Regions from separate parts of the Pantoea sp. sgz302252 genome, predicted to be linked through region 2. Evidence: riboswitches for the same ligand, from Rfam matches in the RefSeq annotation. Region 2 holds a riboswitch; the other holds the start of a gene.
The links. A riboswitch is a leader RNA that binds a small molecule or an ion and turns the genes downstream of it on or off. The one in region 2 is predicted to bind thiamine pyrophosphate.
Positions count from the first base shown of each region.

Region 1: another riboswitch for thiamine pyrophosphate. It lies ahead of thiC (phosphomethylpyrimidine synthase ThiC); the one in region 2 lies ahead of thiM (hydroxyethylthiazole kinase).

Region 1 is NZ_JBLFJW010000044.1:4,374-11,900, forward strand. It holds gene hupA (nucleoid-associated protein HU-alpha) at 1-20, opposite strand, end outside; gene ACLW56_RS22925 (YjaG family protein) at 207-797, opposite strand; gene nfi (deoxyribonuclease V) at 840-1,511, opposite strand; gene hemE (uroporphyrinogen decarboxylase) at 1,521-2,585, opposite strand; gene nudC (NAD(+) diphosphatase) at 2,625-3,398, opposite strand; gene rsd (sigma D regulator) at 3,495-3,998, shown strand; TPP riboswitch at 4,053-4,153, shown strand; gene thiC (phosphomethylpyrimidine synthase ThiC) at 4,236-6,131, shown strand; gene thiE (thiamine phosphate synthase) at 6,131-6,766, shown strand; gene thiF (thiazole biosynthesis adenylyltransferase ThiF) at 6,759-7,514, shown strand; gene thiS (sulfur carrier protein ThiS) at 7,498-7,527, shown strand, end outside.
Region 2 is NZ_JBLFJW010000003.1:59,431-66,957, forward strand. It holds gene ACLW56_RS03420 (GntR family transcriptional regulator) at 1-482, opposite strand, end outside; gene thiD (bifunctional hydroxymethylpyrimidine kinase/phosphomethylpyrimidine kinase) at 519-1,319, opposite strand; gene thiM (hydroxyethylthiazole kinase) at 1,316-2,095, opposite strand; TPP riboswitch at 2,132-2,228, opposite strand; gene ACLW56_RS03435 (DUF2786 domain-containing protein) at 2,388-3,482, opposite strand; gene ACLW56_RS03440 (hypothetical protein) at 3,566-4,012, opposite strand; partial or broken gene ACLW56_RS03445 (transposase) at 4,252-4,353, shown strand; partial or broken gene ACLW56_RS03450 (LysR family transcriptional regulator) at 4,363-4,710, opposite strand; gene ACLW56_RS03455 (RcnB family protein) at 4,926-5,255, shown strand; gene ACLW56_RS03460 (GNAT family N-acetyltransferase) at 5,313-5,738, shown strand; gene ACLW56_RS03465 (hypothetical protein) at 5,878-6,327, shown strand; gene apbC (iron-sulfur cluster carrier protein ApbC) at 6,540-7,527, opposite strand, start outside.

The DNA.
Region 1 (7,527 bases), on a different contig from region 2:
ATCAGTTGAGTCTTGTTCATATGTTATCCTTACAATGTGTTTATCGCTTGCTAAGCATCGAGTGCGACGAAAATGCCTGAAGAGCACTCTCCTGCATACACGCACCGATAGCCACTTATTTTCGCCTACCAAATGTAGACCAGACGGGGGGCAGATGTGAAGCCTTCAGGCACGACAATTCAGACTGAATGTCACGTTTTGTGGCTTCATTGCTGAAAATTTATACCGATATTGCTCTCGCCGGCCTCGCGAAGGTCTGCACGCAGCCCTTTGATAAGCTCAATATCACGCTCTTCGCACTCAGCAAGCAGTCGGAAAATTTCCCATTGAATGTCCCATTCCTGCTCAACCGCTGGGTTTTCTTTGAGCTCTTCGTCCGTCATTTCCCGACCCGCCTGGGTCATTTCCAGCATCGCGACGGTGGTAATCGACGCTTTACTGACTTCAATCGCATGCTCAAGCGTCTCACCGCTCAGGCGAGAATGAAGCAGCTCGCTTAACGCCACACAAGCATCGATAGCCGGATAAACACCGTACATATCGAAGTCATCGGCAACCGGAATGGCTTCTTCCAGTTTTTCAAGCTGGCTGTCGAAATTCACCTTCGCGTCCTTCACGGTCAGGGTTTCCCAGATAAGATCGAGAATGCGGCGATAAAGCTGGCCGTCGGCGAATTCTGTCTGCTGACAGAACACGGCATAGTTTGGGTACATGCGTTCGCACAGGCAGGCCATAAAGGTCACATGCTGCCAGCTTTCCAGCTTCTCAAGGCGCAGATGAATCGGGTTTTGTAACATGATCAGTTCTCAGAGACGTGAATGAGCGGAAGTTTACCTGAATCAAGGCTGAATTGCTTGCCAACGCTGGAAAGCAGGCCGCCCTGAAGCCACCGCATCGGCCCAGCGAGTTGGTTCCGGCAAACGATAGCCTTGCGTGCAGCGCTGAACCCATGCCAGCGCACTGTCCGCGCTCACACGATGTCCAGTGGCAATAAACAAAGGATTACAACGCACCTTGCTGCGCCAGACCCAGCCTAGCTGCTCGTCTTTATCCATGAGTGGTGCCAGCGCGCCAGCTTCAGCAGAAAGCGGTTCGAACTTGCCGCATAACCGTTTTTTCGCCACGCCAATAGTCGGCACGTCCACCAGCAAACCAAAATGGCTGGCAACCCCCAGACGTCGTGGATGAGAGATACCGTGACCATCCACGAACAGCAAGTCGGGTTTACGGGAGAGTTTATCCCACGCGGCAAGCAGCGCAGGATATTCACGAAAAGAGAGGAAACCGGGGATATACGGCATGGTGGTGGGAATGCGGGCGATTTGATATTCCACCAGTTTGAGGCTCGGGAATTCAAGCAACACCATCGCCGCGCGAGTAATTTCGCCCTCGTTTTCAAACCCAACATCTGCGCCACCGATCAGCAGCGGCGGATCCTGAATCAAGCGATCTTCGCGGATCACTGAAGACGCTAACGCCCGCTGTTGCTCCCGAAGATCTGCCAGATCCATGCCGTGTCCTTACTGGTGATAGTGCGCCGACAGACGATGAACGGCTTCAACAAACGCGCCCGCGTGTGCTGGCGGCACATCCTGATGAATACCGTGACCAAGATTGAAGACATGGCCTTCGCCCTCACCAAATCCGGCCAGAATAGTCGCCACTTCTTCCTCAATGCGTGCTGGTTGAGCGTAAAGCATCGACGGATCCATGTTGCCCTGAAGTGCCACTTTATGGCCTACGCGGCGACGCGCATCGGCGATATCGGTTGTCCAGTCCAGACCCAGCGCATCGCAGCCCGTTTCGGCCATCGCTTCCAGCCATTGCCCACCGCCTTTAGTAAACAGCGTCACAGGCACCCGGCGACCTTCATTTTCACGCAGCAGGCCGTCGATGATTTTATGCATATAGTAGAGAGAGAACTGCTGATAATCGCGCCCGGTAAGCACTCCTCCCCAGGTATCGAAAATCATGACCGACTGCGCGCCCGCGCGAATTTGCGCGTTGAGGTAGAGCGTGACGCTCTTCGCCAGCTTATCGAGCAGCAGATGCAGTGCCTGCGGATCGGCGTACATCATTTTTTTGATGACGGTAAACGCCTTGCTGCTACCACCTTCCACCATATAGGTCGCAAGCGTCCATGGGCTGCCAGAGAAACCAATCAACGGCACTTCGCCCTTCAATTCACGGCGAATGGTACGAACCGCATTCATCACATAGCCCAGTTCCTGTTCAGGATCGGGAACAGGGAGCTTTTCGATATCGGCTTTGGTTTTCAACGGCGAGGTAAAGCGTGGGCCTTCACCGGATTCAAAATAGAGGCCAAGGCCCATTGCATCAGGGATGGTCAGAATGTCCGAGAAGAGGATCGCCGCATCCAGCGGGTAACGGCGCAGCGGCTGGAGCGTCACTTCACAGGCCAGCTCGGCATTTTTGCACAGCGACATAAAATCGCCAGCTTCAGCGCGGGTGGCTTTGTACTCCGGCAAATAACGGCCTGCTTGCCTCATCATCCAGACGGGGGTGACATCAACAGGCTGGCGCAGCAGCGCACGCAGATAACGATCGTTCTTCAGTTCGGTCATGGTTGCAGTTCCTTAATGCGTCAGGCGCTCAGTGTACCATCACTCGTGGTCTGCCCGACACATCGCGACCGTATCTTCAATCAGGCGGCGCGCCACAGTACCCGGCGGCGGTAACAGCGGCAGCGAGTCATAGCGATACCAGTTCGCCTCCAAGAGCTCTTTCGGGTCGATAACAATATCGCCGCTGTCATAGTCGGCCATAAAAGCGGTCATCAAAGATTGCGGGAAAGGCCACGGTTGCGAAGTCACATAACGCAGGTTTTTTACCCGAATCCCACTCTCTTCCATCACTTCGCGAGCTACCGCCTGCTCGAGGGTTTCCCCAACTTCAACGAAGCCCGCCAACACAGTATGCACACCGTTGCGATGGCGAGTGTGTTGCGCCAGCAGGATCGAATCATCCCGACGAATCGCCACAATGATGCAAGGCGCTATCTGCGGGTAATAACGCTCACGGCAATGACTGCAAAGCATGGCCCATTCGGTTTTACTTGGGTGCATGGTGTGCCCGCAGTAACCGCAGAATTTATGCGAACGATAAAACTCCGCTAACTGCACGCCACGCCCTGCAAGCTGGAATAAGCCAACATCCTGATCAAGTACTTGCCGAACAGTGCCCAACTCATGACGACGCGCCTCCTGAACCAGCCAGACAGGTTCGCCCTGCCATTCACCGATTTGCATGGCGTGCTTGCCGGTAAGATCGAAACTTTCCGCCTCGCCGTGCGGAATTTCCCCACCCGGCAGCCATAATTTCTGTTCGTGGCTGACTATCCACCAGCCTCGATCTAATTTTTCAATTATACGATCCATATCTATTGCACTACCTTCGCTTCACTGGCACTTTGTTAACAGTGTTTTTACATTTTTTGGGTGAGCCGTTTTACACTTCAACTTGCGGAGTCAATCATGCTAAACCAGTTAGAAAGCCTGACAGAGCGCGTTGGCGGCAGCCATCATCTGGTCGATCAGTGGCTACAGGTTCGTAAGCAGTTGCTCGTCGCTTACTACAATCTGGTTGGCATTAAGCCTGGTAAAGGATCGTTTACGCGTCTCAATGAGAAAGCACTGGACGATTTTTGTCAGCGTCTGGTGGATTACCTCTCAGCCGGTCACTTCAGTATTTATGAACGCATTGTCGGCGAATTGGAAGGTGAAAACCCACTTTTAGCCGCCACAAAACTGTATCCGCAACTGGAAGGCAACACGCAACAGATTATGGATCTGTATGATTCCAGCCTGGAAACTGCCATTGATGACGACAACTGCATGGAGTTCCAGCAGGCGTTATCGATGCTGGGCGAAGCCCTCGCCGCCCGCTTCACGCTGGAAGACAGCCTGATTGCGCTGGCACTGGATAACAAACTCAACGGCAGCGCCAATGATGAAAATCAGATTGCGCGCCCGGCTTGAGTTCTTAAGCGTTAACGAGTAATTTACAACCTTCACCTCGTCGGTTGACGAGGGTTTATCTTGTCGGAGTGCCCATTTGGGCTGAGACCGTTAATTCGGGATCCGCGGAACCTGATCAGGCTAATACCTGCGAAGGGAACAAGAGTCAATCTGCTGTTGTATCGCCTTCCCGGCGATCTTCTCTCTTGCTTCATCCGTCGTCTGACAAGCCATATCCTTACTTTACTGGAATGTGCTATGTCTACACTCAAACTGTCCCGCCGCGAACAACGCGCGCAAGCTCAACACTTTATCGATACCCTCGAAGGGACCGCCTTCCCCAATTCTCAACGTATTTACCTCAACGGCTACCGTGAAGATATTCGCGTCCCCATGCGTGAAATCCAGCTCAGCCCAACGCTAACGGGTGGCACCAAAGAGCAGCCTCAATTCGAAGAAAACGAAGCCGTGCCGGTGTATGACACTTCCGGCCCGTATGGCGATCCAGCCATCGCGATTAACGTGCAGCAGGGCCTGGCAAAACTGCGCCAGCCATGGATTGATGCGCGTGCCGATAGCGAAGCGCTGGACGAACGCAGTTCCGCTTACACCAAAGAGCGTCTTGCCGATGATGGCCTGGATGAGCTGCGCTTCACCGGGCTGTTAACACCAAAGCGTGCCAAATCAGGGAAGCGCGTCACCCAGTTACACTATGCCCGGCAGGGGATCGTCACGCCAGAAATGGAGTTCATCGCGATTCGTGAAAACATGGGCCGCGAACGCATTCGTAGCGAAGTACTTCGCCACCAGCACCCAGGAGAAGGGTTCGGCGCACGCCTGCCAGAGAACATCACGCCTGAATTTGTGCGTGACGAAGTTGCCGCCGGGCGAGCGATTATTCCTGCCAACATCAACCATCCTGAATCTGAACCGATGATTATCGGCCGTAACTTCCTCGTTAAGGTCAACGCCAATATCGGTAATTCGGCGGTCACTTCTTCCATCGAAGAGGAAGTAGAAAAACTGGTGTGGTCCACGCGCTGGGGCGCAGACACCGTCATGGACCTTTCTACCGGGCGCTATATCCACGAAACGCGCGAGTGGATCTTGCGTAACAGCCCGGTGCCGATCGGCACAGTTCCGATCTACCAGGCATTAGAGAAAGTGAACGGGATCGCCGAAGATCTGACCTGGGAAGCGTTCCGCGATACGCTGCTGGAACAAGCTGAACAAGGCGTGGACTACTTCACCATTCACGCGGGCGTGCTGCTACGTTATGTTCCCATGACCGCCAAACGCCTGACCGGGATTGTGTCCCGCGGCGGCTCCATCATGGCGAAATGGTGCCTCTCCCATCATCAGGAAAACTTCCTCTACGAACACTTCCGCGAGATTTGCGAAATCTGCGCCGCCTATGACGTGTCGCTGTCGTTGGGTGATGGTCTGCGTCCGGGCTCTATTCAGGATGCGAATGATGAAGCCCAATTTGCCGAACTGCATACCCTGGGTGAACTCACCAAAATCGCCTGGGAATACGACGTGCAGGTGATGATTGAAGGCCCGGGCCATGTGCCGATGCAGATGATCCACCGCAACATGACCGAAGAGCTTGAGCACTGCCACGAAGCGCCGTTCTACACCCTCGGCCCATTGACCACTGATATCGCTCCGGGCTACGACCATTTCACTTCTGGTATTGGCGCGGCGATGATCGGCTGGTTTGGCTGCGCGATGCTGTGCTATGTCACACCCAAAGAGCACCTCGGCTTGCCGAATAAAGAAGATGTGAAACAGGGGCTGATTACCTACAAAATCGCCGCGCACGCCGCAGATTTGGCAAAAGGCCACCCCGGCGCGCAAATACGCGATAACGCTATGTCAAAAGCACGCTTCGAATTCCGTTGGGAAGACCAGTTCAATCTGGCGCTCGATCCGTTTACCGCCCGCGCTTATCACGATGAAACGCTGCCGCAAGAATCAGGCAAAGTCGCTCATTTCTGTTCAATGTGCGGCCCTAAATTCTGCTCAATGAAAATCACCCAGGAAGTCCGTGACTACGCGGCAAAGCAAGCCATCGACGCGGGCATGAGTGATATGTCGAACAGCTTCCGCGCCAAAGGTGGTGAAATTTATCTGCGCAAGGAGGAAGCCTGATGTATCAGCCAGATTTTCCGCCCGTGCCGTTTCGCCTTGGCCTCTACCCGGTGGTAGATAGCGTTGCGTGGCTTGAGCGTCTGCTCGAAGCCGGAGTGCGTACCCTTCAGTTGCGCATAAAAGACAAACGCGACGAGGAGGTGGAAGCCGATGTCATTGCTGCCATTAAGCTTGGCCGCAGATACAACGCTCGTCTGTTTATCAATGATTATTGGCGACTGGCAATTAAGCACCGGGCTTACGGCGTGCATCTGGGGCAAGAAGACCTGGAGGTCACTGACCTGAAAGCCATTCGTGAGGCCGGACTACGCCTTGGTGTTTCTACTCATGACAATATGGAAATCGAGGTGGCGCTGGTGGTGAAGCCTTCTTACATCGCACTCGGCCATGTTTTCCCAACACAAACCAAGCAGATGCCGTCAGCCCCGCAAGGGCTGGCGCAACTCGGCACGCACGTAGAACGTCTGAGAGATTATCCAACAGTCGCTATTGGTGGGATCAGTCTTGAGCGCGCCCCTGCTGTTCTGGCAACTGGCGTGGGAAGCATCGCCGTGGTCAGCGCCATTACCCAGGCTCCGGATTGGCAGCTTGCCACCGCGCAGCTCCTTGAAATGGCGGGAGCAGGCAATGAATGACCACGAGTTCATGCGTTACAGCCGTCAAATCCTGCTGGAAGATATTGCGGTGGAAGGCCAGCAAAAATTACTCACCAGCCGGGTGCTTATTGTTGGGCTTGGGGGCCTGGGCTCACCTGCCGCGCTGTACCTTGCTGGCGCTGGCATTGGCACTTTGGTGCTGGCCGATAATGACACGGTGCATCTCAGTAACTTACAGCGCCAGATCCTGTTTACTGCCGACGATATCAGCCACCCAAAAGCGGAAGCGACGCAGCAACGTCTTGCGCAGCTAAACCCTGAAATCACACTCATCGCGCTGAATGAACGGCTGGAAGGTCGATCTTTGGAGCTGCAGGTCATGCAAGCCGATGTCGTGCTTGATTGCACCGATAACATGGCGACTCGTCAGGCTATCAATGCCGCCTGCGTGAAACACTGCACTCCGTTAATCACGGCCAGCGCCGTTGGTTTCGGTGGGCAGCTGATGGTGGTCACTCCGCCCTGGACACACGGCTGCTACCGTTGCCTCTGGCCAGAGACACAGGAGCCAGAACGTAATTGCCGAACCGCAGGCATTGTCGGCCCGGTGGTTGGCGTGATGGGAACTTTACAGGCGCTCGAAGCCATTAAGTTACTCAGTGGAATGAGCATTGCTCAGGATTCACTGCGTCTCTTTGATGCCCGCTCAGGAAACTGGCGCTCGCTTATCAGAACACGTTCTGTGGATTGCCCGGTGTGTGGAGGGCAACATGCAAATTCTCGTTAACGATGAACCCACT
Region 2 (7,527 bases):
ACCCAGGACTCCTCAATCGACACCGCCTCTTCATCCACATAACGAATACGTTTCAGCAGAAATACGTCACTTTTCGGCGTGAGCGACAGCTGCTCAGCCACATCCTGAGGACACTCCACCACACGTTTGTTGACCCAAAGCGTGTCGGGCTTTTTGCCGCGTAATACCACCTGCTGGGAAAAACCGCGCGCTTCTTTCAGCGAATACTCAAAGATGTTGTTGATCTGCGTGCCGTAGCCGCGCGCGCGAGTCACCACGCCTTCGTCTTCCAGCGTCTGCATCGCCTTACGCACCGTAATGCGAGACACGCCGGTCAGTTTGCTGAGATCGCGCTCGCCGGGCAAAATATTGCCATGCTCCAGCCAGCCGCTGCGAACCGCATTTTTGACCGTTTCGGCAAATTTCAGGTACAGCGGCGTGTTATCCGTGGCGGCAATGCGCTCGGTCAGTTGAGCAATAAGCCGGGTATGCGCTTGTTCCATCTCGGGTAATCCTTGCTGACAGTGTCAGCCAGTATACTACCACCACGCGTGGAAATGATGCACCGGCCCAATCCCCTTTCCGACTTCCAGTGAATCTGCTTGCGCCAGCGCAGCCGACAACCACCGTTTCGCCTCTGGCACGGTTTCGAGCCAACTGCCACAACGCGGTTTGAGCGCTGCCAACGCCGCCGAAAGCGTACAGCCGGTGCCGTGGGTGTTTTTAGTCTGTACGCGCGGGGCGGTGAAGCGATACTCACCTTCAGCCGTAAACAGCCAGTCCGGGCTTTCTGCCTCTGTCAGATGACCGCCTTTCATCAACACCGCCTCACAACCCAACGCCACTAAAGCGCGACCTTGTTCCAGCATTTCCTGTTCATTACGCGCATGGGGCGCATCGAGCAGCGCCGCCGCTTCAGGCAGATTAGGGGTGATTAAAGAAACCTGTGGCAACAGGCGCTTACGCAACGTATCAACAGCGGAAACGGAGAGCAGCGGATCGCCACTTTTTGCCAGCATTACGGTATCAAGCACGACGTTTTTAATCTGATAGCGAGCCAGACGTTCCGCCACGGCTTCAACAATATCCGTTTCTGCGAGCATGCCGATTTTGGTCGAATCGATGCGCACATCGCTAAACACCGAATCAAGCTGAGCGGCCACAAAGTCAGGCTCAATGCGATAGACCGATTGTACGCCCTGCGTGTTCTGCGCCACCAGCGCGGTGATCACCGAACAACCATACGCCCCAAGCGCCGAGAACGTTTTAAGATCGGCCTGAATCCCGGCGCCGCCGCTTGGATCTGTGCCCGCAATGGTGAGTGCATTAATACGTTTCATACGTTGCCCTCCGCCCACAGCGCATCCAGAAAAGCCGCCACAAAACTGCCTGGGCCTTTACTGTTCTCCGCCGCCACTTTCCCCGCTTGCTTCATCATTCCACAGACCGCCGCGACGTTATCCAGACGATCGCCTGGCAACGCACAACTGGCAGCAACTGCCGCAGAGAGCGCGCATCCGGTTCCGACAACTTTGGTCATGATGATATCGCCGCCCGTGACCATCACGGTTCGGCGTCCGTCGGTCACGTAATCAACTTCCCCGGTCACAACAACCAGAGTGGATATCTGACGCGCCAGCGCCTGTGCAGCAGGCAAAGCGGCACTGGCCGTGTCGGTGGTATCCATACCGCGACCGCCCTGGCTCATACCCGCCAGCGCGTTGATTTCAGAGGCATTCCCGCGAATCACCGCAGGCCGGAGCGGCAGCAGTTGCTGGCAGAATTCCGTGCGTAGCGCGATAGCGCCAACGCCCACCGGGTCCAACACCCAGGGCTTATTCTCCGCATTGGCGCTTTCGACAGCGGCCCGCATCGCGACGGCACGTTCCTGAGTGTGCGTCCCGACGTTAATCAGCAACGCGTCAGCAATGGCAGCAAATTGCGGCGCTTCAGCTTTATCGATAACCATGGCTGGAGAAGCCCCCAGCGCCAGCAATACATTGGCGGAAAAAGTTTGCACCACGTCATTGGTCATGCAGTGAACGAGCGGCGAAAAACGCCGAAATAGAAGAGAAGTGTGCGCGATTTGCGCCGAAGATAGCAGGTCAGGTTGCATAGTGCGCTCCTGCCAGACGGTGAAGAAGCGATACCCTGCGTGGGTCTCTGACTTCCCTACGCTGGCATTATCCAGATCAGGTGGTACGGGTATTTCTCAGCCCATCAGCGATGGGGCACCCCGAGTCATTTGATGAAGAATAAATCATCGTCTCATAGACTAAAGAAAGAAGCTTGTTAACACAAGAACGTCTGATCGTAATGAAATTCCAATTTTCTTCACCTTAACGTACTTGTTTCATATTAAGATGAAAACTCCGGATACTTACTTTACTCTACGATAATAGATAAAATTAGTTGAGCTTCACCACTGGATTACCCCTAAAACTATTTATGACATTATTCATGTTATTATTTGAAGTATATAAAGGCACGCCGCCTATTTTAATGTATTTATTACTATTTTGTTTGGTGTAAACCATGTTACCGCTGTCGGAATCCATAGTTGAATAGATATAAGTTTTAAACTCACCATAACCATTAATATCCACATAAATAAGCTTATCCTGAAATGCATACATTTGTACAAATTCACCATTGGCATAGGTAAGGTAGCTATCCCCTCCTTTTCTGGTTACATTGGCAATGTCGCGGGCATTAGCCTCCTTAAATTCTTCAGCTATCTCGGTCAGATTTGTCGATGCAGAATCATCAGTAAATGTGTCACTGCCATTGAGAATAATATGGTGAGCATTAATCTCTTCGAACCGCAAAGAGTTTCCATTTACATTTTTATAAAGATCATCAGAAACATGCTGCAATTTCCCATAAACACTATCAGTGATTGCTCCATCACTCATCACGATGATATCGCGCTTAACACTTTTCCCGGTGGCATTACTGATCATACCATATTTAAATGAGAATCTCCGGACAACTGTAGGAATTTCAGACTTCATATTTGGGGTGGTATTATTATTATCGGGAATGGGAATTCCCGCATTGGTAGATTCGGTACTGATGGTTGTTGGTGGAGCATAAGTACTGGCAACCACGGAATCACTCTGTCTGTCTTTACCGATGACTACTACCGTCACCATACCAGCAATGAAAGCCGACACGCAATATCCGATAATATTTTTATCTTTCCTTATTGAATTTTTCTCTTGCATCTCAAGAATAATTTTTACGTTTTCCCTATTACTGGTTTCTAAGTGAGAATTTTCTTCACGTAGTTTTTTTGCCGTGAGCAGCTCATTATATTTTAGTACCAATTCTTGTTCTCTCTGTTTGTTATCACTAAGAGAATTACCAAATACTTGTTCGATTTTAACCTTCCCATGCTGCATAAGCGTATATGCTTGCCGGAAAGCGGTCGTTGCTTCTTCTTTATTTCTGTTATTAAAGGCCAGCATCAGTATTTTTCGAATTTTATCAATATTAACCATTGCTATTATCCTTAATACATCATCACATCATTATCGCGTAATCTTCCATTTAATCGTAAATAGTTAAAAATAAAAACTAAAATCTATTTTAATTCTGAAGGTGATATAAAGATACTCGTAATTAATTTTCGATCCAAGCTATAGTAATTATAAACCAAAGAAATATTGTTTTTAATGTAAGTATTAGCATGTGTCGAATTTTTTATTTTCATGACGGCCTCGCTTTTTATTTTTTCTGCATCTGAAAAAGTCGGTGCGACATCATTATAATTAACCGCCACATCATAATTAAAAATAAAGGCATTTTTATCTATATCATAATCACAGCTATTAACACTGGTGACCCCATCAATTTTTGTATCTATTTTTCCACCGCAGTTCTTTTGCATAGCACTTTTTATATTTTCTTTTGCACTGTGCTCCTGATAGCTGGATGTAACATTTTTGGCGTCTACCACCAAAGATTTAACAAAAATGACAACAATTATGCACAATAAAGCAATTGCACCCTTTTTAATTTTTGTTAACATTTTCAGACTCTCTAGAATAAAAATAACACGACCCTACACTATTCATCGCGAGAGTCAATACAGTGAAAAATTCATAATAGATAAAACATTCGGTAAGTAACTAAATCGTTATACTTTTTGCCTGACCACGTTTCCCTCCAGGAAAGGGGCTGACGGCTTCCATAAAATGGTGGATTTTTTTCTGAATCGCCACGGGTTTAACAGATACCTCAGAGCCATTTAAGATGGCTTAAAGAGAGGTGCCCATGAGCGGTAAGCGTTATCCCGAAGAGTTTAAAATTAAAGCGGTAAAACAGGTTGTTGATCGTGACCATTCTATTTCCAGCGTGGCAACACGTCTCGTGTGTTAGTCGCCTGAAATCCTGAAACACGGACAGTAAAAGGTTGCGCCCTAAATCTGAAGGCACCGCAATCTGCAATGTCCCACGCACTTCATCTTCCGGTGCCTGAATTTTTTGCAGACCGGCCTGCAATGTTTCCAGCATTTGCGTGGCGTAAGGGAGCCAGGTTTCACCTTCCGGCGTTAAGCGCAGGCTTCGCGTCGAACGCGCGAATAGCCTGATGTTGAGCTGAGTTTCAAGGCGCTTGATCGCTGCGCTCACCTGAGCTGGCGCAAAACCGGCTTCTCGTGCCGCCACGCTGAAGCTGCCCAGTGCCGCTGCACGCACAAACACTGTCAGACCTTCCAGTCTGAGCATTTTCTTCTCCCGTCGTTAACACCTGATAGTGTAAACCGGATTCATCGGAATCGTCTCAAAAAGCCCCTTCAGCGCCGTAAAGATGAGCGTATTTCGGGGTTTGCTTACACTTTTTTGCTTGCAAGACACTTGCCAGCAGGCCGCTGCATCAGGAATGATACGGGGCGGCGAATTTTAGTCCAGGCTATCGATTGAAAGACTGTGTGGAGAAGGTAATGCGTAAAACAAAAATAATGCTTCTGGGCGTACTGCTGGCGACAGCAGGTGCGGTATCGGCTGCACCCGCAACGGTGTCAACTTCCGGGATTCAGGAATATGAACTGAAAGACTTTATTGCGGATTTCACCCATTTCAACATCGGTGATGCCGTCCCGGAAATGTACCGTACTGAAGAGTACAATATTAAACAGTGGCAGTTACGTAACCTGCCAGCCCCTGACGCGGGCACCCACTGGACATACATGGGCGGCAACTACGTGCTGATCACCGACGCTGACGGCAAAATCGTCAAAGTCTACGATGGCGAGATTTTCTATCATCGCTAATCGTGCTCGCTGTGAGCATCCCCGGTGCTCACAGTCACTTCACGCCGGAGAAAGAGGATGGTCATCCGCCCCGGACAAGAATCTGATCGCCCTTTCCTGCGCACCTTGTTTCTTCGCGTCCGTAAAATCAGCTGGCCCTGGATGAACTCGTCAGAGTGGCAGCTTGAGGATTTCGACGCCGCCACGCTCAACGAACAGGTCTGGGTAGCAGACATTGACGGACATCGTGTCGGGTTTGCTTCCATGTGGGAAAGCGACAACTTTCTGCATAATTTATTCGTCGATCCCGACTGGCAAGGGAAAGGTGTGGGCCATGCATTGCTGGAGCAGGTGCAGTCCACGTTCACCAGTACCGGGGCCTTGAAATGCCTGGTGCAAAATGAACATGCCCTGCAGTTTTATCTGCGTCACGGATGGAAGCAGGAAGCCCAGGGGATTTCGCCTGACGGGGATGACTGGCTGATGCATTACCCCCTGGCCTGATGTCTCTGCCCACTGCATACATTCATTTTCATTCCGTTTTGAGATCCTGGTTGCGCTATTCCTCGTTGCTGTCTCTTCATCATCGCTTACAATACCTGTATATAAAAACAGTATTTACGCCATAATGGAGGCGATCGCAATGGAAGCACCAGCAGTCTGGACCCACCCTCTTATGTACGTTGAAGTGGAACCTGAAAGCGATTTTATCGAGACAGTAAAACACTGCGAAAATCTCGCCGCCACGGCGCTGGATGAAGAGAATATGCTGACGCAACAAGCGCTTTATCAGCGTCTGCACCAGTGTCTGAGCCAGCTTCATCCCACGCTTAACGATCCCATCCCTGAAGCGCTGGTTGAACAGTTCACCGTCAGCGTTCGACCCACAACCTCACCGGCAATGGACACGGAAAGTGACCTGCTGTGTGAATACTGCATCGCACTGAGCGAATTGCTCTCCGGCAGCCCGCGCACCCTTCGCATTGATGAAACGCTGCAAGGGTTGCTGTACGATCTGACCAGTTTTTTATCAGACACCATGCAAGCCCCGCGCTGGCTGAAAACACCGAAAGGGTTGCACCCTTTAGGATAAAAAAAGCCACCTGAGAAGGTGGCTTCAGATTGCTGACAAAGAAGGAAAAAGCGTGGTTTTTCCTTCTTTGTGGTGAGCAGCCGGAAATCAATAAATTGATTTTCCTTGTTTTTTTATTCGGTACCCTATGACAAATCTCATTCGTTAGAGGTTTGTCATCAGTCTCAAGCCACCTGAGAAGGTGGCTTGTTGTGAGGCTTTACGCGACGAAATCAGACAGCACGGAACGCGATATCGCCCGGGATGACTTCCCCTTGCCAGTACAGCTGGGCAACAACACGCCCGGCCAACTGGCGATACAGGCTGGTGAATTCACTGTCAGGGCGAGCCACAACGGTTGGCGTGCCGCGGTCGAGATCTTCACGCAGGCTGATGTGCAGCGGCATTTGCCCCAGCAGTTGGGTGTGATACTGCTGCGCCAGGCGTTCTGCACCGCCAGTACCGAAAATCGGTTCGTGGTGGCCGCAGTTGCTGCAAATGTGCATGCTCATGTTTTCAACAATGCCGAGTACCGGGACTTCGACTTTCTCAAACATCACGATGCCTTTTTTGGCATCGATAAGCGCGATGTCCTGCGGTGTGGTGACCACCAGTGCGCCGGTAACAGGAATGTTTTGCGCCAGCGTCAGCTGAATATCACCGGTGCCCGGTGGCATATCCAGCACCAGATAATCCAGATCCGGCCACAGCGTCTCTTGCAGCATCTGCATCAACGCTTTGCTCGCCATCGGACCCCGCCACACCATGGCGTTGTCGTCAGTCACCAGATAACCAATGGAGTTAGTGGCCAGGCCAAATTTCATGATTGGCGCCATGTGGGTGCCGTCTGGCGATGTAGGACGCTGATCTTCTGCGCCCAGCATCATCGGAATGGACGGGCCGTAGATATCTGCATCCAGAATGCCCACCTTCGCCCCTTCGGCGGCCAGCGCCAGCGCGAGGTTCACCGCCGTGGACGATTTGCCCACGCCACCTTTGCCAGAACTCACGGCAATGATGTTTTTCACGCCGTTAATACCCGGCTGGTTTTTCACGCGTTTCAGCGTGGCGATAGCATGCGACAGCTTCCAGTCGATAGCCTTCGCGCCGGTGATGCGCAGCAGCTCAGCGCTGCACTGCTCTTTGAGCTCGTCGAAAGCGCTGTGCCAGGCAAAGGGCATCTGGATTTCGATATGCACCGTGTCATCGAGCCACGCCACG